Regions from separate parts of the Bradyrhizobium sp. 195 genome, predicted to be linked through region 2. Evidence: riboswitches for the same ligand, from Rfam matches in the RefSeq annotation. Region 2 holds a riboswitch; the other holds the start of a gene.
The links. Region 2 has a riboswitch for cobalamin ahead of metE (5-methyltetrahydropteroyltriglutamate--homocysteine S-methyltransferase). Riboswitches for the same ligand answer to the same signal wherever they lie in the genome.
Positions count from the first base shown of each region.

Region 1: it holds a riboswitch for cobalamin, as region 2 does, so the genes downstream of both, IVB26_RS15590 (TonB-dependent receptor) here and metE (5-methyltetrahydropteroyltriglutamate--homocysteine S-methyltransferase) in region 2, are expected to answer to the same signal.

Region 1 is NZ_CP082161.1:3,397,744-3,409,888, reverse strand. Features, by position in the region: gene IVB26_RS15620 (ABC transporter ATP-binding protein) at 1-262, opposite strand, end outside; gene IVB26_RS15615 (ABC transporter ATP-binding protein) at 259-1,248, opposite strand; gene IVB26_RS15610 (ABC transporter permease) at 1,268-2,191, opposite strand; gene IVB26_RS15605 (ABC transporter permease) at 2,188-3,129, opposite strand; gene IVB26_RS15600 (ABC transporter substrate-binding protein) at 3,147-4,748, opposite strand; gene IVB26_RS15595 (PepSY domain-containing protein) at 4,934-6,367, opposite strand; gene IVB26_RS15590 (TonB-dependent receptor) at 6,380-8,737, opposite strand; cobalamin riboswitch at 8,854-9,055, opposite strand; gene IVB26_RS15585 (histidine phosphatase family protein) at 9,128-9,700, shown strand; gene cobT (nicotinate-nucleotide--dimethylbenzimidazole phosphoribosyltransferase) at 9,693-10,745, opposite strand; gene cobF (precorrin-6A synthase (deacetylating)) at 10,756-11,505, opposite strand; gene IVB26_RS15570 (energy-coupling factor ABC transporter permease) at 11,544-12,145, opposite strand, start outside.
Region 2 is NZ_CP082161.1:1,116,606-1,128,750, forward strand. Features, by position in the region: gene IVB26_RS05215 (ABC transporter ATP-binding protein) at 1-321, shown strand, start outside; gene IVB26_RS05220 (ABC transporter permease) at 305-1,078, shown strand; gene IVB26_RS05225 (ABC transporter substrate-binding protein) at 1,112-2,134, shown strand; gene IVB26_RS05230 (CaiB/BaiF CoA transferase family protein) at 2,188-3,453, shown strand; gene IVB26_RS05235 (citryl-CoA lyase) at 3,509-4,336, shown strand; partial or broken gene IVB26_RS05240 (SMP-30/gluconolactonase/LRE family protein) at 4,419-4,823, shown strand; gene IVB26_RS05245 (GNAT family N-acetyltransferase) at 5,397-5,912, opposite strand; gene IVB26_RS05250 (EAL domain-containing response regulator) at 6,516-7,730, shown strand; gene IVB26_RS05255 (4Fe-4S binding protein) at 8,339-8,542, shown strand; gene IVB26_RS42985 (hypothetical protein) at 8,848-8,982, opposite strand; gene IVB26_RS05260 (hypothetical protein) at 9,145-9,408, opposite strand; cobalamin riboswitch at 9,630-9,829, shown strand; gene metE (5-methyltetrahydropteroyltriglutamate--homocysteine S-methyltransferase) at 9,930-12,145, shown strand, end outside.

The DNA of each region.
Region 1 (12,145 bases), 2.3 Mb from region 2:
TGCTCGGATGGGCGTCGTCGATCCGCTGGCCGTCGAGGATCACCTGGCCCGCGGTGATGTCGAACAGCCGCAGAATGGCGCGGCCGACCGTCGACTTGCCGCAACCGGATTCGCCGACCAGCGACAGCGTCTCGCCGCGCGCGATCTCGAAGGAGACGCCGTCGACGGCATAGACGAATTCGGACGTGCGGCCGAACAGGCCGGTCTTGACCGGAAAATGCTTCTTGAGGTCGTTGACCTGGAGCAGCGGGGGACTACTCATGCCGCGACGGCCCCCTTGGCCGCGTAGTGGCAGGCGGCGATGTGACGGGGTCCCTTCTCTTCGAGCCCCGGCGCATATTGCCGGCAGAGATCGGTCGCAAGCGCGCATCGCCCGGCGAAGACGCAGCCGGCGATCGGCTTGCGCAGATCAGGCACCTGCCCCGGTATCTCGGCGAGCCGCGTCGCGGTGCCCGCGAGCGAGGAACCGAGCTTCGGTACGGCGCCCAGCAGGCCTTGCGTATAGGGATGACGCGGCGAACGGAACAGCTCGGCCACAGGGGCTTCCTCCACCTTGCGGCCGGCATACATCACCATGACGCGCTCGGCGATCTCCGCGACGACGCCGAGATCGTGGGTGATCAGGATGATGGCCGCGCCGACCCGGCGCTTCAGATCCAGCATCAGCTTCAGGATCTGCGCCTGGATCGTCACGTCCAGCGCGGTGGTCGGCTCGTCCGCAATGAGAAGCTTGGGATTGCAGGCGAGCGCAATGGCGATCATGACGCGCTGGCGCATGCCGCCGGAGAGCTGGTGCGGATATTCGCGCACGCGGCGCTTCGGCTCGGGAATGCCGACCAGCGTCAGCATCTCGACCGCGTGCGCTTCGGCGGCTGCCTTGTCGAGGCCCTGATGGATCATCAAGGTCTCGCGGATCTGACGGCCGACGGTGAGCACCGGATTGAGGCTCGTCATCGGCTCCTGGAAGATCATCGAGATGTCGTTGCCTCGGATCGCGCGCATTTCGCGGTCGGAGAGTTGCAGCAGGTCCCTTCCCGCAAAGCGGATGGTGCCGGCGATTCTGCCCGGCGGCTCCGGGATCAACCGCATCAGCGACATCGAGGTCACCGATTTGCCGCAGCCGGATTCGCCGACGATGGCGAGCGTCTCGCCCTCGTTGACATGGAAGGACACGCCGTCGACCGCGCGGTTGATGCCGCCGGGGGTGCGGAAATGGGTCTGGAGGTTTTCGACTTCGAGCAGCGCCATCGCGATCAGCCTCGATTCATCAGAGGCTCTTGGCCATGCGCGGATCGAGCGCATCGCGAAGGCCGTCGCCGAGCAGGTTCACGGCGAGCACCGTGACGGAGAGGAAGGCCGCCGGGAAGAACACGATGTAGGGCTTGACCTGCCACAGCGCGCGGCCCTCGGCCATGATGTTGCCCCAGGACGGAATGGTCGGGGGCGTGCCCGCGCCGATGAAGGACAGGATCGCCTCGGTGATCATGGCGCTGGCGCAGATATAAGTCGCCTGCACCAGCATCGGCGCCACCGTGTTGGGCAGGATGTGGCGAAGGATGATCATGGGCGTGCGCGTGCCGCAGGCCACGGCCGCGTCCACATAGGGCTGCTCGCGCAGCGACAGCACCACGCTGCGGACGAGGCGCGAGACACGCGGGATCTCGGCAACAGTGATGGCCAGAATGACGTTGCCGACGCTGCCGCGAGTCAAGGCCATCAGCGCGATCGCCAGCAGGATCGGCGGGATCGACATCAAACCGTCCATGAAGCGCATCAGGATGCCGTCGGCCCAGCGGATGAAGCCGGAGACCATGCCGATGGCAAGGCCGGCAGCGGATGCGAAGATCGCTACTGACAGGCCGACCGTGAGCGAGACCCGCGCGCCAAACAGCACGCGCGAATAGATGTCGCGGCCGAGCACGTCGGTGCCGAACCAGAAATCGGCCGACGGTGCGCGGGTGCGTTTTGCAGGCGCGAGCGCGGTCGGATCGACCGTGCCGAGATAGGGCGCGAAGATCGCGATCAGGACCAGCGTCAGCAGCAGCGCCCCACCGATCGCAACGGTGGGATGACCGCGCAACAGCCCGATGAAGCCGCGCCGGATCGTGACCGGCCGCAAGATTTCGGGCAGTTGCGGCGCCAGGACGAGGCCGGCCGGGAGCGATTGCGGATTGACGGTGGTATCGGTCAATAGCGGATCCTCGGGTCAACGAGCGTATAAATGACGTCGATCATCAGATTGACGAGGACGTAGACGAAGCTGAACAGCAGCACGATGCCCAGGATGACGGGGTAGTCGCGGCGCAGGATCGCATCGATCGTGAGCCGGCCCAGACCGGGGATCGCGAACACGCTTTCGGTGACCACGGCGCCGCCGATCAGGAGCGCGATGCCGATCCCGATCACAGTCACGATCGGCACCGCCGCGTTCTTCAGCGCGTGAATGAACAGGATGCCGCCCTGCCCCAAACCCTTTGCCCGCGCGGTGCGGATATAGTCCTGCTGCAAGACCTCGAGCATGGCGGCGCGGGTGATGCGCGCGACCAGCGCGATATAGACGCAACCGAGCGCGATTGACGGCAGGATCAAATTCTCCAGCCACGGCCAGAAGCCTTGCGTGAGCGGCGTATAGCCCTGCACCGGCAACCATTCCAGTTCGAGCGCGAAGATGTAGGCGAGCATGTAGCCGACCACGAAGACGGGCAGCGAGAAACCGAACACGGCAAAGCCCATGATGATCCGGTCGATCAGGCTGCCGGCCTTCCACGCCGCCACCACGCCGAGCGGCACCGCCACCACGATCGTCAGCAGCAACGTGACGATCATCAGCGACAGCGTCGGTCCAAGCCGCTGTCCGATCATCGCCGACACCGGCAGGTTGGTGAAGATCGAGGTGCCGAGGTCGCCGTGCAGGATGCGCCAGACCCAGCTGCCGAACTGGATCAGGAAGGGCCGGTCGAGGCCGAGGCTCTGGCGGATGCGCTCCACATCCTCCGGGCTTGCCTGGTCGCCCGCGATCACCACGGCGGGATCACCCGGCGCGATGTAGAGCAGGCTGAACACGAACAGCGCGACGATCGCCATCACCGGCAAGGTCGCGACGATGCGACGGAGGATATAAGAGAGCATCTGGCCTCAGCGCGCGATCATGCAGACTTCGACACGCCCCAGAAGAACGGCAGCGGACCCTTGGTGATGCCCGAAACGTTCTTGCGCCATGCCGTGTAGGTCAGGAAGAAACCGGTCGGCGCGTAGACGACATCCTCGATCGCCGCCTTGTTGACCCGCCCGATCGCCGCCTTCTCTTCCTCGAGATTCTTGGCGTCGAACCAGGATGTGATCTCCTTCTCGGTGTTCGGGCTGTTGGGCCAACCGAACCAGGCCTTCTCGCCATTGGCGCGGATGGCCGTGTAGGCGGCGGGCGTGATGCAATCGGCGCCGGCATGCCAGCTGTGGAACATGTTCCAGCCGCCCTGGCCCGGCGGCGTCTTTGCGGCGCGCCGGGAGCCGACCGTGCCCCAATCGGTGGCGACGAAGTCGACATTCATGCCGAGCCTCTTCAGGAGGTCCGCGGTGACGTCGCCTTGCGCCTTCGTGATCGGCTGATCCTGCGCGACCAGGCACGTCACGGGCTGGCCGGAATAGCCGCTCTCCGCCAGCAGCTTCTTGGCGGCATCGAAGTCGCGCTTGCCCTTCAGGATCTCGCCGCCCATCTCGTTGTAGACAGGTGTGTCCGGGGTGAAGAAGCCGGGCAATGACTTCCACAATGCGTTGTCGTCGCCGACGATCGCGCGCATATAGTCTTCCTGGCTGAGCGCCATCAGCACCGCGCGCCGCGCCCGCACGTCGTTGAACGGCGCGAACAGATGGTTCATGCGGAACGAGCCGATATTGCCGAGGGGATCGCCGATATCGACGCTGATGTTCCTGTTCTTCTTCAGCACGGGCACGAGATCGGCGATCGGGTTCTCCCACCAATCGACCTCGCCGTTCTGCAACGCGGCAGCGGCAGTGGCGGGGTCCGGCATCACGATCCATTCGACACGATCGACCATGATCTGCTTGCCGCCGGCCAGCCACGACGCCTTCTCCTGCCGCGGCACGTAATCGGTGAACTTCTCGAACACCGACTTGGCGCCGGGGACCCATTCGCTCTTGGCGAACTTCATCGGACCCGAGCCGACATATTCGGTGATCTGCTTGAACGGATCGGTCTTGGCGATACGCTCGGGCATGATGAAGGAGCACGGCGCGTTGTTCTTGGCGAGCGCATAGAGCATCTTCGGAAAGGGCTGCTTCAAGACCCATTTGAAGGTGCGGTCGTCGACGGCGGTCAATTCCTGCTGGATCGCGATGATCATCAGCCCCATCGGATCGCGCGCGGCCCAGCGCGCCAGGCTCGCAACGACGTCCTTGGCCAGCACCGGCTCGCCGTCGTGGAATTTGAGGCCCGGGCGCAGCTTGAACGTCCAGATCTTGCCGTCGTCGGAGGTCTCCTCGGACTCGACCATTTGCCGCTGCGGCTGCAACTGCGCGTCGATCCCGTAGAGCGTATCCCAGACCAGCGCGGCGGCATTGCGCACGACATATTGCGTGCCCCAGATCGGATCGAAATTGGCAAGATTAGCCTGCGGCACGAAGCGCAGGGTGCGGGCCGATGCGCCTTGCGCGATGGCCGGGGCCGAGACGCCGGTCAATGCCAGACCGCCCGCGCCCGCCAGTCCCTTCAATACGGTCCTGCGATCCATGAAGTCCTCCCAGTAATGCCGTGATGCCGGCCATCGTTGGCCAAGGGCAGGTGAAACCAGAGCCCATTGGCTTGCAAATGGTATGCCACTAACCGGGCCTTCGCCAGCAGGATCTCACCGCCATTTGAACCGGCCAAGCCTCAAAGACCCGCCGCACGTTGTGACCGTGGCTGGATCGCCCGGGGTCAGGCTGTCAGGGAGCGCCGCAAGCGCCGCCAGCCGATGACGACGCCGGTCATGGAGAACGCGAACCCTAGCGCACAGAGTCCGACGATCAGGGCATCGCGCAGACGCGGGCGCGCCATGAGGATCGGGAAATCGAGTGTGTGCAGCGCGCCGTACACCCAACGATAGGCGCGCCGCGAGGCATCCAGCCGTTGCAGCAAATTGCCGTCGGCGCCGTCGATGTCGAACCAGAGGTCGCCGCAGCGCGATCGGTAGACCGGCGCGCCTTGGACGGCGGATCGAGCGGGATAGTCGTCGCTCTCGGCAACAACGGACGGTGCAGCGCAGCCCGAGGCGAGGCGCGTCGCCAATTCCTGGATGTCGCGCGCGCCGAGGAAGCCGGCGTATCCCTCATTGGGCGTCTCCGCGGCCTTGACCAGAGTCTGGCTGCCGAGAGCGATCCGGTCGCGTCGATAGACATTGCCGTTGAAGGCGAACCATTCAATCTCCCGGGCCGACGACGATATCGGCTGCCGGTCGAGCGGCGAGGCAGCCGCCCAATCCGGCGCGGCATACACCACGCCCGCTTCCGCCGAGGTCAGCTGCCCGCGCGAGAACAGCCGGCCATGATCCATGGAGAGCCAGCCGCTGAATATCCAGGTCAGCACGAACATTGTCGCCGCAAGGCCGAGGATGTGATGCAATGCGTGCCACCCGCGGTAAGGTGAGGACATACGGCGTCCGCGCACCTTGATCTGCAGGATCCCGAGCAGAGCGCCAAGCATCGCCGCAATCGATGCCAGCAGCGACAATGTCCAGACCACCCCATCCCACAGCGCCCAATTGCTCCTCAGCACCGTCGGATAGATCCAGTGCAGCACGCTGCCGACGAGATTCCAGCCCCGCTCGCTTCGCGTCGTATCCAGGACGATCTCGCCAGTGAGCGAGGAGACATAGACCTCCGTCCCGGCGGCATCGCCGAGGGCCACGCGAAACAGTGGCCGGTGGCGATCAAAGCCGTTTGGCACCGTCCACTGATCGTAATCCGCCTGCGCGAGCATCGTTACGCGTGGGGCGTCGAGCCCGCGGCTGCGGGCGTGATCCCGCGCGATGGCGAGCGCGACATCGGAAGACGTCACCCGGGCGTCCTGTCCATCGAGAGCGCGGACCGCGCGCAGATGCGACGGGCCGGAGACGACATAGACCGGCCCGTCACTTCGCTGGATCAGCCGAACGCGCACGGCATCCTTGATTGCGCTGGCGGCGACCGCATCGCGGACTGCCATGCGAACCTGCGCGCGTTCCACCGGCGCGAGGCCGGCAAACCGCTCCGCTTCCGTCAGCGACGGAAACGGAACGAAGTGCATCACGATTCCCGTCGCGAACCACATCGCGAACAGCAGGCAGAACGCGATCCCGAGCCAGCGGTGCAGCAGGATGATCGCGCTCATCATGCGTTCAGTGCCCTACCATTTGAACGCGGCCGAGAGCTCATAGGTGCGCGGCGCGCCGAGCAGGATCTGGTCGGGATAGAACGGATCGCCCCAGATCGCGTAGCGCTTGTCGGTGATGTTGCGGACGCGGAAGGTCAGGCGGGCCTGGTCGACGGCGTTGAACACCGCCTTGGGGATGTCGACGAAGGCGTAGACGTCTGCCACGGTATAGGCCTTCATCGTCACCGTGTTGGCGTCGGTGTTGTAGCGGTCGCCGACATGGCGGCCGGTGATGCCCAGCTCGACCGGCCAGGGCGTGAAGAAGCGCCAGGACGCGCCGGCATTGGCGACGATGCGCGGCACGTTCGGCGGCGTGTTGCCGGAGAACGAGCCGCCGACGAAATTGAAGTCGTCATAGCGCGCATCGACATAGGCGATATTGCCCCACAGCCGCAGCGGATCGATCGGACGGATGGCCGCCGCAAGCTCGACGCCCTTGGATTCCTGCCGCCCGGCGATGTTGAGCGCCTGCCCGCCTGCGGCGGCATAGACGTTCTTGCGCAGGATATCGTAGGCCGAGAACGACCACTCCGCCCTGTTGTCCCAGAACAGGTGCTTGACGCCGGTCTCGTAGGTGCGCGCGGTGGTGAGATCCAGCGGCTGCGTGGGTCCGAGCAGGAAGATATTGTTGGCGGAGACATCGGCGCCGGTGGCGTACTGGCTGAAGAAGGTCAGGCCGGGCACGGCCTCCCAAGTGTAGCCGATGCGCCCCGTTACGGGCGCCCAGTCCTTCGTGTACGGGAAGCCAGCGTTCACGATACCGGCGGCGTCAGTCGAGTTGCGATCGAGCCCGATATGCTCGACGCGCAGGCCGCCGACCAGCGCAAACGTCCGCGTCAGCTTCAGCCGGTCCTCGAACGACAGCGCCTCGTTGTCGATGCGCGCGGTCTGCTGCTTGGTCGTGAGCGTGCCGTAGAAGCCACGGTTGGGATCGACGAGCGAGACGTTATCGAACGGAAAGTTTGCCGCGCCCGGCCTGACGAAATCGAGATAGCTCGACGACAACGTCGTGACCAGGCGGTTGTCGAAGCCTGCGATGTTCGCGTCCCAGGTCAGATCGGTGATGTTGCCGACGAGGCGCTGGCTGTGCGCGACATAAAAGCGCTCGCGATCGACAAGGTTCGTCCCGGAGTTGAACGCCTCGACCTCATTGTTGAACCAGCTCCGTTCCGCCCCATAGCCATAGGCTTGGCTCTTCAAGGTCAGGTCGGGCGCGAGCTTCAGCTCGAAGCCGCCGCGCAGCCACACCTCCTGTGCGACGTTGCGGTTGTCGAGGACGTTGTAGTTGGTGTTGAAGGTGCGGTCGTCGATGGTGACCGCGCCGAGATTTGTTTTGTTGTAGTTCGAGATATAGTTTCCGGAAACGATCCCCGTCGTCGCATGCGAGCCGCTGAAGGCAATCGGCACCAGCGGCGCGCCCCAATAGGCCTTCGAGCGGTCTTCGCGATACTCGACCGCGCCCCAGGTCTTGAGGCTGTCGGAGATGCGGTAGTTGAGCTGGCCCGACACGTCCAGCGTCTTGGTGTTGGTGTCATCGGCAAAGCCGTTGAGCGAGGAGCGGCTGATGTCGAAGCGGTAGTCCAGGCCCTGCACATTGGTGCTGCCGCCCGAGCCGTAATGCGCGCGGAACGAGTTCAGGGAGTCCCAGGAAAAGTCCGCCTCGTTGCGCACAGGCCCGGTGTGCGGCGCCTTGGTGACGAAATTGATCGCACCGCCGGCGGCGCCCTCGCCCGAGATCAGCGAGGCCGGGCCTTTCAAGAATTCAACAGCTTCCAGATTGGCCGTGTCGGTGATCCGCGAGGTCATGTTCTGCGGACCGATCTTGATGCCGTTGTAGAGGATGTTGATCTGGCTGTTGGTAAAGCCGCGCATCGAGAACGCCGCGGGCTCGGCCGGGTTGTCGCCGGAGGTGACGCCGACCGCGCCCTGCGCCGTCTCGGACACGGTGCGATAGCCCTGCTCGCGCATGGTCTCGGCGGAGATCACCTCGACCGTTGCGGGTATCTCCCGCACCGTCAGGCCGAGCCGCGAGGCGCTTTCGGCCACGGCATTGGTGTTGAGCGGCGTTTGTACCGTCGCAGCCGGCATGGCGGGCTTGGGCGCCGCGGATGCAGTCGCCGGCCTGCGTGCGGCCGCGCGGCGCGGGCTTTGCGCGTCCCGGCCCGCCGGTTTGGCCTGCTTGCGCGACTGGGCCGGCGATACCTCGACGGGCGGCAGCGGTTCGCGCGCCGGCTGCGCCAGCGCAGCGGGCAGATCAAAAGCGGCAAAGGATGTGAGCGCAGCGGAGGCGAGCAGGAATTTTCGCGGTCGTACAATACGGATGGAAGACACGGCTTTGGACCTCGGTATGACGTCAGTGGCACGTCACAGCGAACGAGGTCTCACCTTTTGGCCCTGCAGCCGTCCGATGAAGCCGAATGCCTGTACTCCCCGACCGACATCTTCGCGTGTGACCACGGCTGACGGCAGGTCTCCTGGCTCGCGGGTCAGTACCTTGCATCGCCTTCCCGGGACCGAGATACCCAGTGGCTCGTGACGCAAGATTCGCCGCTCACAGTTGCGGGGGCAGCCACGGCATTGGGGACAACGTCCCCGCACCGCATTCCCTTTTCATCCCCTCTCGGGGAAACCGTCGCGAGCATCTAGGATTACCATCAGGACAGAGTCAATGTGCGAGTTGCGGCGTTATGGCCACAACGACCAACTTCCTTGGAGACGAGCATGGAAGGCGAGACCTTCCTCTGGCTGATACGACACGCACCCGTCGCGGGCGTAACAGGCGCCATCCACGCGGCCGACGCGCCGGCCGATCTCGGCGATCGCGCGCAGCTGGAGGCGCTACGGCAGCGGCTGCCTGGGAGCGCCGCCAGCTATGCCAGCCCGTCGCGGCGCACGGTCGAGACTGCGCGCGCGCTGGGGCTCGAACCGGAGTTGATCGGTGAATTCCGCGAGCAGGATTTCGGCGACTGGACCGGCCATCGGCACGACGAGCTCGCGGCGACCGGCGGCGAGGCCTATGCGCAGTTCTGGAATGATCCGGCTGGCGGACGGCCGCCGGCCGGCGAGAGTTTTGCGGATCAGGTCGCGCGCGTCCGGCTGGGTCTGTCGCGGATCGGGGCCGGATCGACCACCCTCGTCGTGCACTCCGGCACCATCCGCGCCGCGCTCTGCATCGCGCTAGATCTCACGCCGCAAGCAGCCTTGCGCTTCGTGATCGATCCGCTGTCGCTGACTCGGATCGATCGCCTCGCGGCCGGCTGGCGCGTCGTGTCCGTCAACCAGCGGATCAGCTAGGTCTGTCAGGCACGTTGGCTTGCGCGAATGTTGCCATGCCGTTGTGGAGCGCGCAGGCGAGGCGCACCAGCGGCAGCGCGATGGCCGCGCCCGATCCCTCGCCGAGCCTGAGGTCGAGGCTGATCAGCGGTTGCACGTTCAGTGCGCGGAGCACCAGCCGGTGCCCCTGCTCCGCCGATTGATGCGAGGCTAGCTGGAACGGCTGGCACGACGGGTTCAGCCGTGCTGCGGCGAGCGCTGCCACCGACACGATGAAGCCGTCGATCAGCACGGGGATGCGGCGCTGCGCGGCCGCGATGATCGCGCCTGAGATCGCTGCGATCTCGAGCCCGCCGACGGCGCACAGAATTTCTTCGGGCGACGCACCCGCAACGCCATGCAGCGCAATCGCGGCATCGATCACGCGCGCCTTGTGTGCGCGGCCGGCCGCATCGACCCCGGTGCCGCTGCCGGCGATTTCCTCGGCACTCACGCCAAGCAGGCTCGCCGCGATCGCCGCCGAGGTCGTGGTGTTGCCGATCCCCATCTCGCCGAAGATCAGCAGATCGGGCTGATTGGTCGCCGCACGCGCAACCGCGCGCTGGCCGGCCTCGAAGGCAAACGCCAGCTCCGCAGGTTGGAGCGCAGGCTCGACGCTGAAATCGCGCGTGCCCTTGCGCGGCTTGACGGTGACGACGCCCGCCATCGTCTCATCTGCCAGCGTGCCGGCATCGACGACCTCCAGGCTGGAGCCAAGCTCGCGCGCCAGCACCGAGATGGCGGCGCCGCCGGAGGCAAAATTCGCCATCATCGCGATGGTCACTTCTTGCGGATAGGCCGAGACACCCTGCGCGACGATGCCGTGATCGCCGGCGAAGATGATGATCGGCACAAGCGCGGCGCGCGGTTGCTCGGTCGCCTGCAGGCCGGCAAGCTCGATCGCAAGCTGCTCGAGCCGGCCGAGCGCACCGGTCGGCTTTGTCAGCTGCGCCTGCCGCGCGATTGCCGCCTCGCGATGGATCGCGGAGATCTCGGGGCACTTTTGGTAGACCCATTCGGGGAGCATGCTGCCTCGCTTAACGCGCGCGCTTGAGGATGTAGCTGTCCATGATCCAGCCGTGCCGCGCGCGCGCCTCCTGCCGCGCCGCGACGATGCGCGGGCCGATCTCGGCCAACTCGCCGGACATGATGATCTGGTCGGGCATGCCGAGATAAGCACCCCAATAAATTTGAATCCCAGCTGAATCTAGCGACTGGAACGCCGTGTCGCCGTCGAGCATCACAACCACGGTGTCGACGCCCTGCGGCCAGCCGCCTTCGCGCAAGCGCCGCCCCGTCGTGACCAGAAAAGGCTCGCCGATATCATTGAGGGGCAGTGCATGCGCCGCGCACAGCGCCTGGATCGAGGTGATACCGGGCACGACTTCAATCTTCGGCAAGGGATTGAGCCGACGCGCAATGCGCAGCGAGGAATCATACAGCGAGGGATCGCCCCAGATCAGCAGCGCGACCTTGCCCTTGCCTGCAAGATGTTTTGCGATCGTCTGCGACCAGGTCGCGGCGACTGCATCGTGCCAATCGTCCACACCCTTGCGGTAATCCGCTTCACCGGCGTCGCGCACGGGGAGATCGAACTCGGCGATTTCAGTCTTGTCGCTGGTGAGCACGTCCGCGCAGATCGTCCGCCGGAGATCGGCGAGGTCGGACTTCGCAGTTCCCTTGCGCGGGATCAGGACGAGATCGGCCGCATTGATGGCGCGGATCGCGGCGCGCGTGAGCTGGTCGGGATCGCCGCAGCCGATGCCTATCAGGGAGAGCGTGAGCATCGCGAGCGCGAAGGGCGGCGTACCGCCCTTCGCTCCCCTCAGGCCGCGTTATGCAGGCGCGGGGTGACGAGGCCGGGCGCGGTGACGCCACGCAGCGACTTCGCCAGCGCCAGCACGGCGAGATCGGCCAGCGGCTCGATCACGATGACCAGCGCATAGGAGGCCGCGAACGCCGCGATGTTAGCGAGGTTGCTCATGGCAAAACCGGAGCCATAGAGCGCCCAGAACGCCACCCAGGCGATCACGCCGGCCTGATAGGTCGTCGAGAGCGCCAGCGCCTGCCGATACTTCAAATCGACATAGGCGGTGTTACGGGCAATGATCCGCGAGGCGATCGCCTGGATCGCGAACAACGGCACGAGCAGCGTCGTGACGTTCATGCCGTATTGCGGGATGTCGGCCGGCTCAAACAACACGCCCTGGAGCAACAGGCCGAGCGCGAGGCCGAAGGCCGCAGGCGCCGCGCCGAACAGCAGGAACAACGTCGAGCCGAGGATGAAGTGCACTTCGGAGACGCCGACCGGGAAGTGCGGCAGAACCTGGAAGAAAGTGAAGACGAGGCCCGTTGTGGCGAGTGTTCGCGCCGCGAACGAGCCGACGCCCTGCTCGCGCACGGTCTCGGCTGCAAGTTTCAAGGCAA
Region 2 (12,145 bases):
CTCATGGATGAGCCGTTCTCCGCGCTGGACGTTCACACACGCCGACTCATGCACCGCATCCTGCTCGACCTCTGGCAGGCGGACCGGCGCTCGCTCATCTTCATCACCCATGATCTCGATGAGGCGATCACGCTGGCGGACCGCGTCGTTGTGATGTCTGCCGGTCCCGCCAGCAGCATGGTTGCCGACGTCAGGATCACGCTGCCTCGTCCGCGCGATGTTTCTGCGCTGCAGACCACCGACGAATTCATAGCGCTCTATCGTGAAATCTGGTCGCTGCTCGGCGCCGAAGTGGAGAAAAGCTATGTCACGCAGGGGTAGGGTCGCTCTCACGCAGTTCGCCATCGTCCTTGGCCTGATCCTGATCTGGGAATTGGGCGTGTGGGCCGGACTGATCGATCCCTTCTTCTTTCCGGCACCGTCGACACTTGTCGCAAGGATCGGGCTGTGGATGTCGACGGCGGACTTTTGGACCGATATTGGCATAACATTGCTGGAGACGGTCCTGTCGTTCCTGGCTGGCATCGGGATCGGCACAGCACTTGGTATCTGGCTGGGCTTAAGCCCGTTCGCTGCCGAAGTCGTTCAGCCCTTTATCAAGATGTTCAATGCAATCCCGCGGATCTTGCTTGGACCCATTTTCGTCATCTGGTTCGGATTGGGCCTCACCTCCAAGGTTGCGCTCGGCGTCACGCTGGTTCTATTCGTCGCATTCTTTAACACGTTCCAGGGCGTCCGCGAGGTCAATCCGGTCGTGCTGGCGAATGCCCGCCTGCTGCGTGCATCGAAGTCGTCCCTGCTACGGCACGTCTACCTGCCGTCCGCCACGACCTGGATTCTGTCGAGCCTGCGGGTGTCCGTCGGCATGGCCATGATGGGCGCCGTGGTCGCTGAATATCTCGGCTCGTCCGCAGGATTGGGGCACTTAATTGCGCAGGCCGAAGGCGTCCTCGATGCGACGGGAGTGTTCGCAGGAATTATCGTTCTCTCCGCCTTCGTCGTTGTCCTCGATGCCATTGTCGACTGCGCGGAAAAGCGGCTCCTGGTCTGGCGGCCGGCGCCTGCGCACGAAAGCTGATCGTACGCTCTCCCATCAATCATGGAGGTTCGCATGCACGTTTCCATAAGACTGACGCCAGTCGTGGCGCTGGCCGCATTCTCGGTCATTTTGGCGCATGCCACCGAGCCCGAGAAAACAAAATTGAAGATCGCCGTGGGGTCACAGATCCTCAACTATATGCCTGTCGAACTTGGAGTGAAGCTTGGCTCCTTTAAGGAAGAAGGCCTTGACGTTACCGTCGAGAACTTCCAGGCCGGTGGCTCAAAGGCTCTGCAGGCCCTGATCGGCGGCTCCGTCGACGGGACTATCGGCTTTTACGATCACACCATTCAGATGCAGGCGCAGGGTAAGCAAATTTCCTGCGTGTTCCTGCTGAATGACATTCCCGGCGTCCTGCTCGGTGTCCGCAGCGACCTCGCCGACAAGGTCAGAACCGGCGCCGACCTGAAGGGTCTCAGGCTCGGGATCACGGCGCCGGGGTCATCGACGGAGACTATGGCGCGTTACTACATCAAGAAGTCAGGATTGGGTTCACGCGATGTCAACATCATTGCCGTCGGCAGCGGTGCACCGGGCATGGTGGCGCTTGAGGCCATGAACGTCGATGCCCTGGTCTATTTCGATCCCATCGCGACGCTTCTCGCGCGCAAGAAGAGCGCGACAGCGCTGTTCGATGCGCGCACGATCGAAGGCTCAAAGCAGGCCTTCGGCGGATCCTATCCGACCGCGTGTCTCTACCTTCAGCAGTCTTTCATCGACAAAAATCCCGAAACGGTCCAGCGCCTGGTCAACGCCTTGCTCAAAACTCACCGCTGGATCAACGTAACGCCGACGGAGCAGCTCGTCGATACGATTCCTCCTGGTTACAAGACTGACAATCGCGAGGTGAATATCGAAATCATGAACGCATCGAAAGCGCTCTTCTCGCCAACCGGACAGATGGACATTGAGGCGGCCAAGGTCCCGCTGGCTGTCCTGAGCGACTTTGATCCAAAAATTGCTGCCGCAAAGATCGACCTGAACAAAACCTTCACCAATCGTTTCGCGGAACGCGCCGCACAACAACTGAAATAGCTGCCCGCCGGCCAGCCCTCACCATCGGATCACCTAAAGGAAGGCGTCTTCAGATGTCTCTGCCGCTCACCGGCATCCGCGTCCTGGACCTGTCGAACGTGTTGGCCGGTCCGTTCTGCGGTTATCATCTCGCGCGTCTTGGCGCGGAGGTCATCAAAGTCGAAAATCCGAACGGCGGCGACCTCGCGCGGCGCCTCGGCGCCGATCCGCAAAGGGCAGAGCGCCTGCAGGGCCTCTCTTTTGTCGCGGTGAACGCCGGCAAGCAATCCGTGGCGCTGGACTTGAAGTCGGAATCGGGCCGCGAGGTATTCTTGCGACTCGTCAAGGAAGCCGATGTGGTGCTCGAAAACTTCCGGCCGAAGGTGATGGAACGGCTTAGCCTGGGCTTTGATGTGCTCAGCAGGCAGAACCCGCGTCTCGTCTACTGCGCGATCTCCGGCTTTGGGCAGAGCGGGCCGTGGTCCGCCCGTCCAGCCTATGACCAGATCGTTCAGGGTCTGTCTGGTGCCATGAGCGTCACTGGCGATACGGCCTCGGCTCCCCTGCGCACGGGCTTTCCGATCTCGGATACGATTGCGGGACTGACTGCTGCCTTTGCCATCGCCGCGGCTCTGGTCGACCAGCGGCATAGCGGCCGCGGTCGGTTCATTGACGTGTCCCTGCTCGAAGCCACCGTTGCAGCAATGGGATGGGTCGTCTCCAACCACCTGAACGCTGGTGTCGAGCCGCAACCCATCGGCAACGAGAACTTCACCGCGGCTCCCTCCGGCACGTTCCGCACCGCAACAGGCCCCCTGAACATTTCCGCCAACGAGCAGAAGCAGTACCAAGCCCTATGCGACCTGATTGGCCGACCGGACCTGAAGACGGATCCACGCTTTGCTGGGCGCGAGATGCGCAAGGTCAATCGCGCAGCGCTGAACACGGAGTTGAACAAGGCGTTGAGTTGCAAGCCCGCTGACGAATGGGAGGCCCAAATGAATGTGGCTGGAGTCCCCGCAGGCTGCGTGCTGACGGTCTCGCAAGTTTTGCAGCAGCCACAGCTCCTCGAGCGCGGATTCGTCGAGACTTTGGCCCCAGAACAAGACGGTGCGCAGCCGTTACGAATCACGCGGCCGGGCTTCCGGCTGGATGAGGAGTTTTCGGTGCCTTTACCACCTGCGACGCTCGGAGCAGACACCGAGCGATGGCTGCAGCGGCTCGGCTATTCGTATGCGGAGGTCGAGCAACTGGTCTCAAGCCGGGCCGTCGGGACGCCAAAGCAAGGAGAGGCTGATTTCCTGCCCGTCCGCGTAGCCGCGGACGGACCAATATCATGATATTCGACCGCTTGCGGCGGTTGGCAATCGGCAGGTAGAAGGGGCGGAACCGGAAATGAGCGAAGAAGAATTGCGACAGCAAGCGGCCCGTTGGTGGCGAACCTCCATCTGCGACATCGCGCCCGGTCGCATCGCCTATCGGGGTTATCCAATCGAAGATTTGATCGGCCGGATTTCCTTTCCCGCCATGATCTGGCTGATGTTGCGCGGCGATCTGCCGACGCCAGCGCAGGAGCGGCTGCTGCAAGCTGCGCTGGTCGCGTCCGTTGACCACGGTCCGCACGCGCCCTCCATCGCAATTGCGCAGATGGCGGTGAGCTGCGGGCTGCCCCTGAACGGTGCGATGGCCTCCGCGATCAATACACTCGATGATGTGCACGGCGGAGCAGGGGAGCAGGCGGTCGAACTCTACGAAGATGTGCTGCGGAGGCGCGATGGCCTAGAGATCGGCGAGGCCGCGGCCGCCGCAATCGACCATTTCACCGCAAGGCGCGGCAAATACCTGCCCGGCTTCGGCCACCGGTTTCATCCGGTCGACCCGCGCGCGGCACCGCTATTGGCGCTGGTGGATGGCGCAGGTGCTGAGGGCAGTGTCAGCGGCGACTATGCCAAGGCCGCCCGCGCGATCGAGCGCGTGATGCAGCAGCGCAAGGGCAAACTCATCCCAATGAACATTGATGGCGCGACCGCGGTCATTTATGGCGAGCTCGGCTTCGCGCCTCCGCTGGCGCGCGGCGTCTTCTGCCTGTCGCGCGCGGTCGGAATCCTGGCCCACGCCTGGGAACAGACCAGGCGCAAGGATCGTAACAAGGGACCGATGCCCAAGCAGTTTGGCTACAAATATGAGGGCCAGCCGCGCCGCTCGCTGGGAGGCGCGTCATGATCTATCGACAAGCCGCCTCAGCTGGTTGAGACCCGCGTGTTCTCGTCGATGCCGGCGGAATTTCGTCGCCCTGGTGTTTGACGGCCGGCTCGATTGCCTGATTTCGAACGGGCCAAGCCCGAACGGGCTGGTGCTCAGTCCCGACGAGGCCGTGTTGTTCGTTGCAATGACGCGCGACAACAGCATCTGGCGCGTGCCGCTGATGCGTGACGGTGGGGTTGGGAAGGTGGGACGGTTCAGCTTGTTCTTCGGGATCAGCGGTCCTGACGGGCTGACGATGGATCAAAAAGGGCGGCTCTTTGTCGCGCACGCCTCCCTCGGCCACGTCTTCGTCATGGCGCCGAACGGCGAAACGATCGCCCGCATCAAGTCCTGCGCTGGGGCGACCTGCACGAACCTCGTATTGGAGTCGGCAAACGGCACATTGCTCATTACGGAATCCTCTACCGGATCAGTGTTGATGGCTGATCTCGCTCACTTTCCTTGAACGTTCGCCAGCAGGAGTGACAAGGTGGTGCCGAATCCTTTTACGCGACGGTCCACCGAATCAAGATGCAGGAAGGAGCCCGGTAGGTGATTGGCTTGCCAGTTGCCGAGGCATTGTACTTGGCGACGAATGGATCGCATTTGTGTGCGGTGATCCGAAACTGGCGTCAGTAAGTCGCATTGTGTGGGAAGCACGAAAGAACGACTCGGCCATCGTTTGTAAGGCTGGGTCGGGCTTCGCCCCCAACGGGTCGCCGCCGACCTGGCTCCGCGCCTTTTAGGCGGGCAGGCTTCGGCTCGCGGTCCACGAGCCTTGAGAAGACGATCGTATCGCTTCGCACCATGAAGAACGATTTGATGGCTGATACCCGCCAAGAAGGTCGAAGAGGTAATCCGCTCGCAGTAGGAGTAAGCACCGCATCAGCGTCGAGGTTCTCGATCATCCTCGGCCGCGACGCACGCGTTGGAGCGTTCGTTTTGAGAACCAACAAGCAGCAGGATTTGCTGCTTTGAAAGTCTTTACTGATAAGCCCAGGAGCGCTTTTAACTGTGTGGAGCAGAGGTCGCAGTACTGTCATAGCCTCTTGCGCGCGCGCAATCCTCCAACCCGATATCCCCTCTCCTCGTAGAAACGGCGTACCCGTTGTAAAGCTGGATAGCCATCCGGGGGCAACGCAACCTCGATCATCTGCCAGCCTCGGCGCTTCGCCTCCGAATGTACCGCCTCGAGCAGATGCCGACCGTGGTCAGAGCTTCGGAAGTCGCGAGAAATCCATAGCTCCTGAAGCACACCGTACGCTCCGGCTGCTCTCACGGCCTGTACGGCCGAGGTGGCAGCGACCCCTACAATCTGCCCGGTGGCTTGTTCCTCGATGACAAAAATGAAGCCCTCTTCGGGATCCTGAATCAGGCGCAAAGCAGCCTGCTTCGCGCCTTCAAGGCTGAACTCTGGTCCGAGGCCACCTAATTCAGAAAGTAGCTTTCCGACGGCTTCTGCGATCGCGTTCTCATCTCCTGGCACGTCTTTGCGCAAAGCCGTGCCCCCGTGGGGCAGGCCTTGCGCTTCCGCGCCAACACGAACACCCGTCACGTTAGTCCCTCCAGTCCCTCTTGAGGATATCCATGCTTCAGAAGGATACAGAAAACGCAACTGAGAGCAACTATCAAGCTCGATAGGGAATAGGACGTCCGCACTCGCTATCAGCAACAGAGGTGAGGTAAGTGCAAGCTGTTGCCGTTCTAAGAATCGACTGCGGCTTGACCTGCTGCGAACTCATGATGGACTTCCTTCGATTGGAAAGGAAATCCACGAGACGGCCATTCGCGCGTGGGCAGGCCGGCCATGCCGATCAAACATTTCGTAAGAGTGATTTCCGATCATCACTCACGAGCGACTCGATTCAGTAGATCTTGCGGCATGGTAATCGCCGTGCCATAGGGCGCATCAGCTCGGCGCGTCCGAAGGTGAGATTCCCCACACTCGTGTGCGTCACTCGTACAAAGTTGCGCGAGGCGGGAGAGCTATCATACGCGTGCGCCCGACAAAATCGTCTGAACAACATCGCCAAAGATTTTGCACGCTAATGCACTATCTTAAGCTTACCTCGAAGAATCGAAAGATAATGGCAAGCACAGCTTGTTTTGGACCTTCGCTCCTCGTTTAAGGGACCGTCACGGAACGGGAGTGGTTGCAATGGAGCATGGGCAGGCCGAACTGGTCGGAGGGAAACCTGTAATCTTCGGACAGCGTAAGGTGCGGCCGCGAGCGTGCGTGGCCGTCGGCAAGCGGCATCTGCGCGCCTTTCTTCGGGATGTGCTGGAGGATATGGGGTTTGTTATCAGCGAATGCGGGACTGCTGACGAGCTGCCGCACGTACTCGGCACGGACTTCCCTGATCTGATCCTGCTCGGCATTGGCTCGGATCGCATCGAGCCTGGACGATTGCTCGAGATACTCGTACGCGAAGGATTTGCAGGCGGAGTGCTGGCGTTCGGCGCCCGCGAGTCGATCATCATGACGGCAGTGCAGCAGGTCGGGGGCGAATATGGACTTGCTATGCTGCCGCCGCTGAGGACGCCGTTTGCAGCCGAAACGCTGCGCGATCGGGTCGCCATGCTCTTGCCCAGAGAGCCGGCGCCCCGTCCCGCGGTCCATGTCGGAGAGGCCTTACACGCTGGCTGGCTTGAGCTCTGGTATGAGCCGAAGTTTGACGCGTGTACCCTCAGCCGCCGCGGCGCCGAGGCGCTTGTGCGAATGCGGCACCCGACCTGGGGCGTTGTTCCACCGGCCTATTTCATCCCGGAGGCTCACGATCCGCATTTTAGGGAGTTATCGCAGTTCGTGATCGACCGCGCGATCAAGGATTGGCAGTATCTTCTGGAGCAGCAAACTTCGATCGATCTCTCCATCAATCTCCCGGCAGCATTCCTGATTGACCCGCAAGCGGTACGCGATCTCTGTCAGCGCATGCCGTCGCACCCCGCTTTCGGCGGCTTGACGATTGAAATCGATAGCGAGGAAGCGATCCAGAACCTAGATCTCCTGATCGAGGTCGCGCGTGAGGTTCGCTTTCACAACATCGGCCTTGCAATCGACAATGTCGGCGCCAATTGGCCGCAGCTGATGGGGGTGGAAAAATTCCCGTTCATGAAATTAAAAGTGGACCGGCAGTACGTCGCCGGTTGCGGAAATGGGCCGCTGAAGCGAACGGTGTGCCGCCATATCGTCGATCTAGCCAAAGAGTACAGTGTGCGCACCGTCGCCGCAGGTGTGGAGAGCCACGCCGACCTGATCGCTGTGACCGAACTCGGCTTCGACCTTGCGCAGGGCCATCTGTTCGGAAAGGCCATGCCGCTGAAGCAATTTGCACAGTCATCTTTCAGCCCTGTTCCACTTCGTCCAAAATAGCTGCATGAGAAGTGGCTGAGCACGGCCAGGCAAAGCGTATCAGCGCTCGCCCGCACGCCATGCCTACTCGGCACCAGGCATGCGGCAATTAAATCGGTCGCTTAGCAAAGCCAGTATCGCTCCTCCCGGCGCAACTTTATTTCCCTCCGAAGCGACGCTGAAGCTTGTTGTAGCACAACCCGTTTTGGCACGCCTCCAGCGAGTCAATCCGCGGAGTTAACGTTGCAGCCGTGAGCGAGGCTTGCACAAAACCTCCAGTCAGGGCGTGTGACCGGAGGTTTGCCGAGGTCCGCGTAGACGTGCGTCGGCTCGCGGCTTTTAGTCGCGCCGCCGGTTTGGGAATCGTCGCGCGTCGCTTGCCCCGCGCTGCCGTGCCAGACAAACCAACGGAAGCTCGCAGCGGCCGAGTCGCGACTGCCTCTTGGAGTAGGGCCCGAGAGCTCGCATAGCTTGAAATTGAAGTTGCCCGTTGCTGTCGCAGATGCAACATGGTCTCAGACCCGGGACAGCACAATTGGGCAAATTGCCCATCATTGACCGCGTCTGTGTTTGGCACGGCATTTGAAAGGGATCGCCAATGGCATCGCTCGCCTAAGGAGTCGGAAGGCATGGCTTACAAGATCGTCGCTTCGCAATGCACCGTTTGTGGGGCATGTGAGTTCGAGTGTCCCAACGCGGCGATCAGCCTCAAGCGCGACATTTACGTTGTCGATGCCAAAAAGTGTACGGAGTGCGAGGGCCATTCCGACACGCCGCAATGCGCGGTGGTCTGTCCGGTGCCTGACACCTGTGTCCCGTCTAAGACAGCATAAGCAGCCCGCGTCCAGAAGGCTTCACCGCTCGATTTCGCGAACGAAGTAGTAGATGTCGAGCTTGAGGAGGCCGCCGACCGCGTGGGGCGATCGAGGTCGATCAACATCGTTATGACCTTAAGGCGCTGATCGACTCCGAGAAGCCCTCGAAGGGCTCTGTCAGAGGACACCGTCAAATTTGTCTCGAATAAAGAAGGCCGCCTCGATGCTCCAGTCGCCGCGTCGAGGCTTATCGTCGCTGGCTGACGAGCCAAGGGGAGGTGGAAGGGGCGTCATATCAAGATCGACTTGCAGGATATCTAAAGCTACGTCACGGCCGAAGCCGAAGAGACGGTCTCCTCGCGCGACGAGATCGGTCCGGAGATCCTGAAGACGTACGAGAAGCTCGGCATCCGCTTGCCCGTGGTCACCGTGCACGAGTGCATGGAGCGTAGAGTCATAGCACGATCCCGCCGCGCGCGCTCTCGCCGCTTACTCCAGTTTCGCAAGTCAGCGTGCATCCTGAGGTCCGGAACGGTTCCTGCGGTGTCGCGCAAGCCAACGTCCAGGCTGCACTATTCGCCAAGCGGCGACGGAGACAACGAGGCGCGCGCCAAAGTCGCTCAGCACGTGAGTGCCGGGCTCACCGAGGAGATCATCTTGACCCACGCCACGGAGGCGATCGAGCTCGCGGCTCGTCGTGGGGGCAGGCCGAACACAGGCAGTCCGACCTGATCATTCGTTCGATCCTGGAGCAATCCGGCCTTGGCAATTCCTAAGGAGCTGGCGCTGTCATCAAACGGATGCCGGCCGAGGATGATCGCAACTTCCTCACGGACGAGTTCGAGAAGCTGCTGACGGAAAAGTCCAGGCTTTGTCGCGATCACGCAGATGTCGAAAGCGCCGGGCGCGTTCGTTCTGCTCGCGGAGCTCATCCGACTACGCGAACAGGTTGTTGAGCGGACGCATTCACAAGCGGAGTCTCCACAGATCCACGTGTTTTCACCAGGCCGGGAGTAAGACCGTTGTAGCCTACCTGGTACAGCTCGCAATCGCTTGGGCAATATCGCAGCGACAGCTAGTAGGTTGACCGATCGATCCTCGTGCGCATAATGCCAGCCGTCGTGGTCTCCGGATTTCGTTTGATCCGGAGCTAAGAGGGAAACCGGTGCAATGCCGGCGCTGCCCCCGCAACTGTAAGCGGCGAGCCGCTGTCCAACGAAGTCACTGAAGCCCTGCGGCTTCGGGAAGGCCGGACAGCAGCGACGACCCGCGAGCCAGGAGACCTGCCTCGACAATATATCGTCCACGGGCGGGGTGTCCCGGTGTGCGCCAAGCAGCTGTCGCTCACGCGATATTCGCTGCATGCGTCCGCCATGGCCTTTGCCCCAATTATGGGGTCTGAGCTATGTCTATTCTTTCGCTTCCCGTTGCCACACTGGGGACGTCACGCATCGGCCCACGACGCGAACTCAAATTCGCGCTCGAGAGCTACTGGGCGGGAAACTCCAGCGAAGCCGAGCTCCTCGAGGCGGGGAGTGGACTTCGTGCCGCTAATTGGGCACGGCAGAAATCCTGCGGTGCGACCGTCATTCCTTCGAATGACTTCTCGCTCTACGACCATGTGCTCGATACCAGCGTAATGGTCGGCGCCATTCCCGACGTCTACGGCTGGACCGAAGGTCCTGTGTCGCTCAAGACCTACTTCACCATGGCGCGTGGCGCTCAGGACGGTGGTCACGCTCAGCGTGGGGCTGGCGTAGCCGCACAGGAAATGACGAAGTGGTTCGATACCAACTACCACTACATGGTGCCGGAATTTCACCAGGATCAGATCTTTAAGTATTCCTCTCGAAAGCCGATCGAGGAATATGAGGAGGCAAAAAGCCTCGGCTACCAAACGCGCCCCGTCCTAGTTGGACCAGTCACTTTCCTGAAGCTCGGCAAAAGCGCAAATCCCGCATTCAATCCGCTGTCGCTGCTTGATAGGCTCCTCCCAGTCTATGTCGATGTTCTCCGCGAACTAGCCTCGCGCGGTGCTGAATGGGTTCAGTTCGACGAGCCGTGCCTAGTGATGGACGTCGACGAAGCGTCGCGGGCGGCTGTCCGCCGGGCCTATGCTCATTTCGCAAAGGTTGTGCCGGCCCTTAAAATCATGCTGGCCACTTATTTCGGCGCTATCGGCGACAATCTTGAAACAGCCTTCGCCTTGCCCGTTGCCGGGCTTCATGTCGATCTGGTTCGGGCACCCGACCAGTTGGACGCAATTGTCGCCACAGCCCGCAGAGATCTCGTGGTCTCGCTAGGCGTCGTTGATGGTCGCAACGTCTGGCGCTCTAATCTTGCGGCGCTGCTCGACCAACTTGCCCCTATGGTCAAAAAGCTGGGCAGGGACCGTGTTCAGATTGCTCCTTCCTGCTCGCTGCTTCATGTTCCGATCGACATTGAGCTAGAGACCGATCTCGATCCCAATCTGAAGACATGGCTGGCGTTCTCAGTTCAGAAGATCAAGGAACTTTCAATATTGGGCAAAGCGCTGGCTGGCCATGCTGCCGAGGTGGCCGATGAACTTGCGCTTTCGGAGGACGCAGCCGTGACCCGCGAAACATCGCCCGAGACCCACAATGCGAATGTCGCCGGACGAATGGCCGCGATCGACGATAGCATGCGTCGCCGTCGCAGTGCGTTCACCCAGCGTGCCGACGTCCAGCGCGTCGCGTTCGCATTGCCGATGTTTCCAACGACAACCATCGGATCCTTCCCGCAAACGGTCGACGTCCGGAATGCGCGTGCGGCCCATGCGCGGGGAGCGCTGAATGACGCGCAGTACGAGCAGCTTCTGAAAGCGGAGACAGCCCGTACCGTGCAGTGGCAGGAAGATATCGGCCTGGACGTGCTCGTACATGGTGAGTTCGAGCGCAATGACATGGTTCAATACTTTGCCGAGCAGCTGTTGGGATTCGCTTTCACCAAGCACGGCTGGGTTCAGTCTTATGGGTCGCGGTACGTTCGTCCGCCTATCCTGTTTGGAGATGTTTCCCGGCCGAAGCCGATGACCGTTGAATGGTGGCGCTACGCGCAGTCTCTGACCAAGAAACCCGTCAAGGCTATGCTGACCGGACCGGTGACGATCCTGAACTGGTCGTTTGTCCGCGACGACATCTCGCGGAGCGAGACATGTCGTCAGATCGCTCTTGCGATTCGAGACGAGGTCATCGATCTTGAGGCGGCTGGAGCGACCATGATCCAGATCGACGAGGCTGCGTTGCGGGAGGGATTGCCGCTACGCAAATCGCAGTGGAGGAACTATCTCGATTGGGCAGTGGACAGCTTCTGCGTTTGCTCCTCCGCTGTCGCCGACGGAACTCAGATCCATACCCACATGTGTTATTCCGAGTTCAACGAAATCATCGATGCGATCGCAGCAATGGATGCTGACGTCATTTCAATCGAGACGTCGCGTTCTAAGATGGAATTGCTCGAGGCCTTCAAGAGCTACAAATATCCCAATGAGATCGGGCCCGGCGTCTATGACATCCATTCACCGCGCATTCCCGCAGCGGCGGAAATCAAGCAGCTGATTGTGTTGGCGCGGCAGCGAGTTTCCGATCGGCAGCTCTGGAT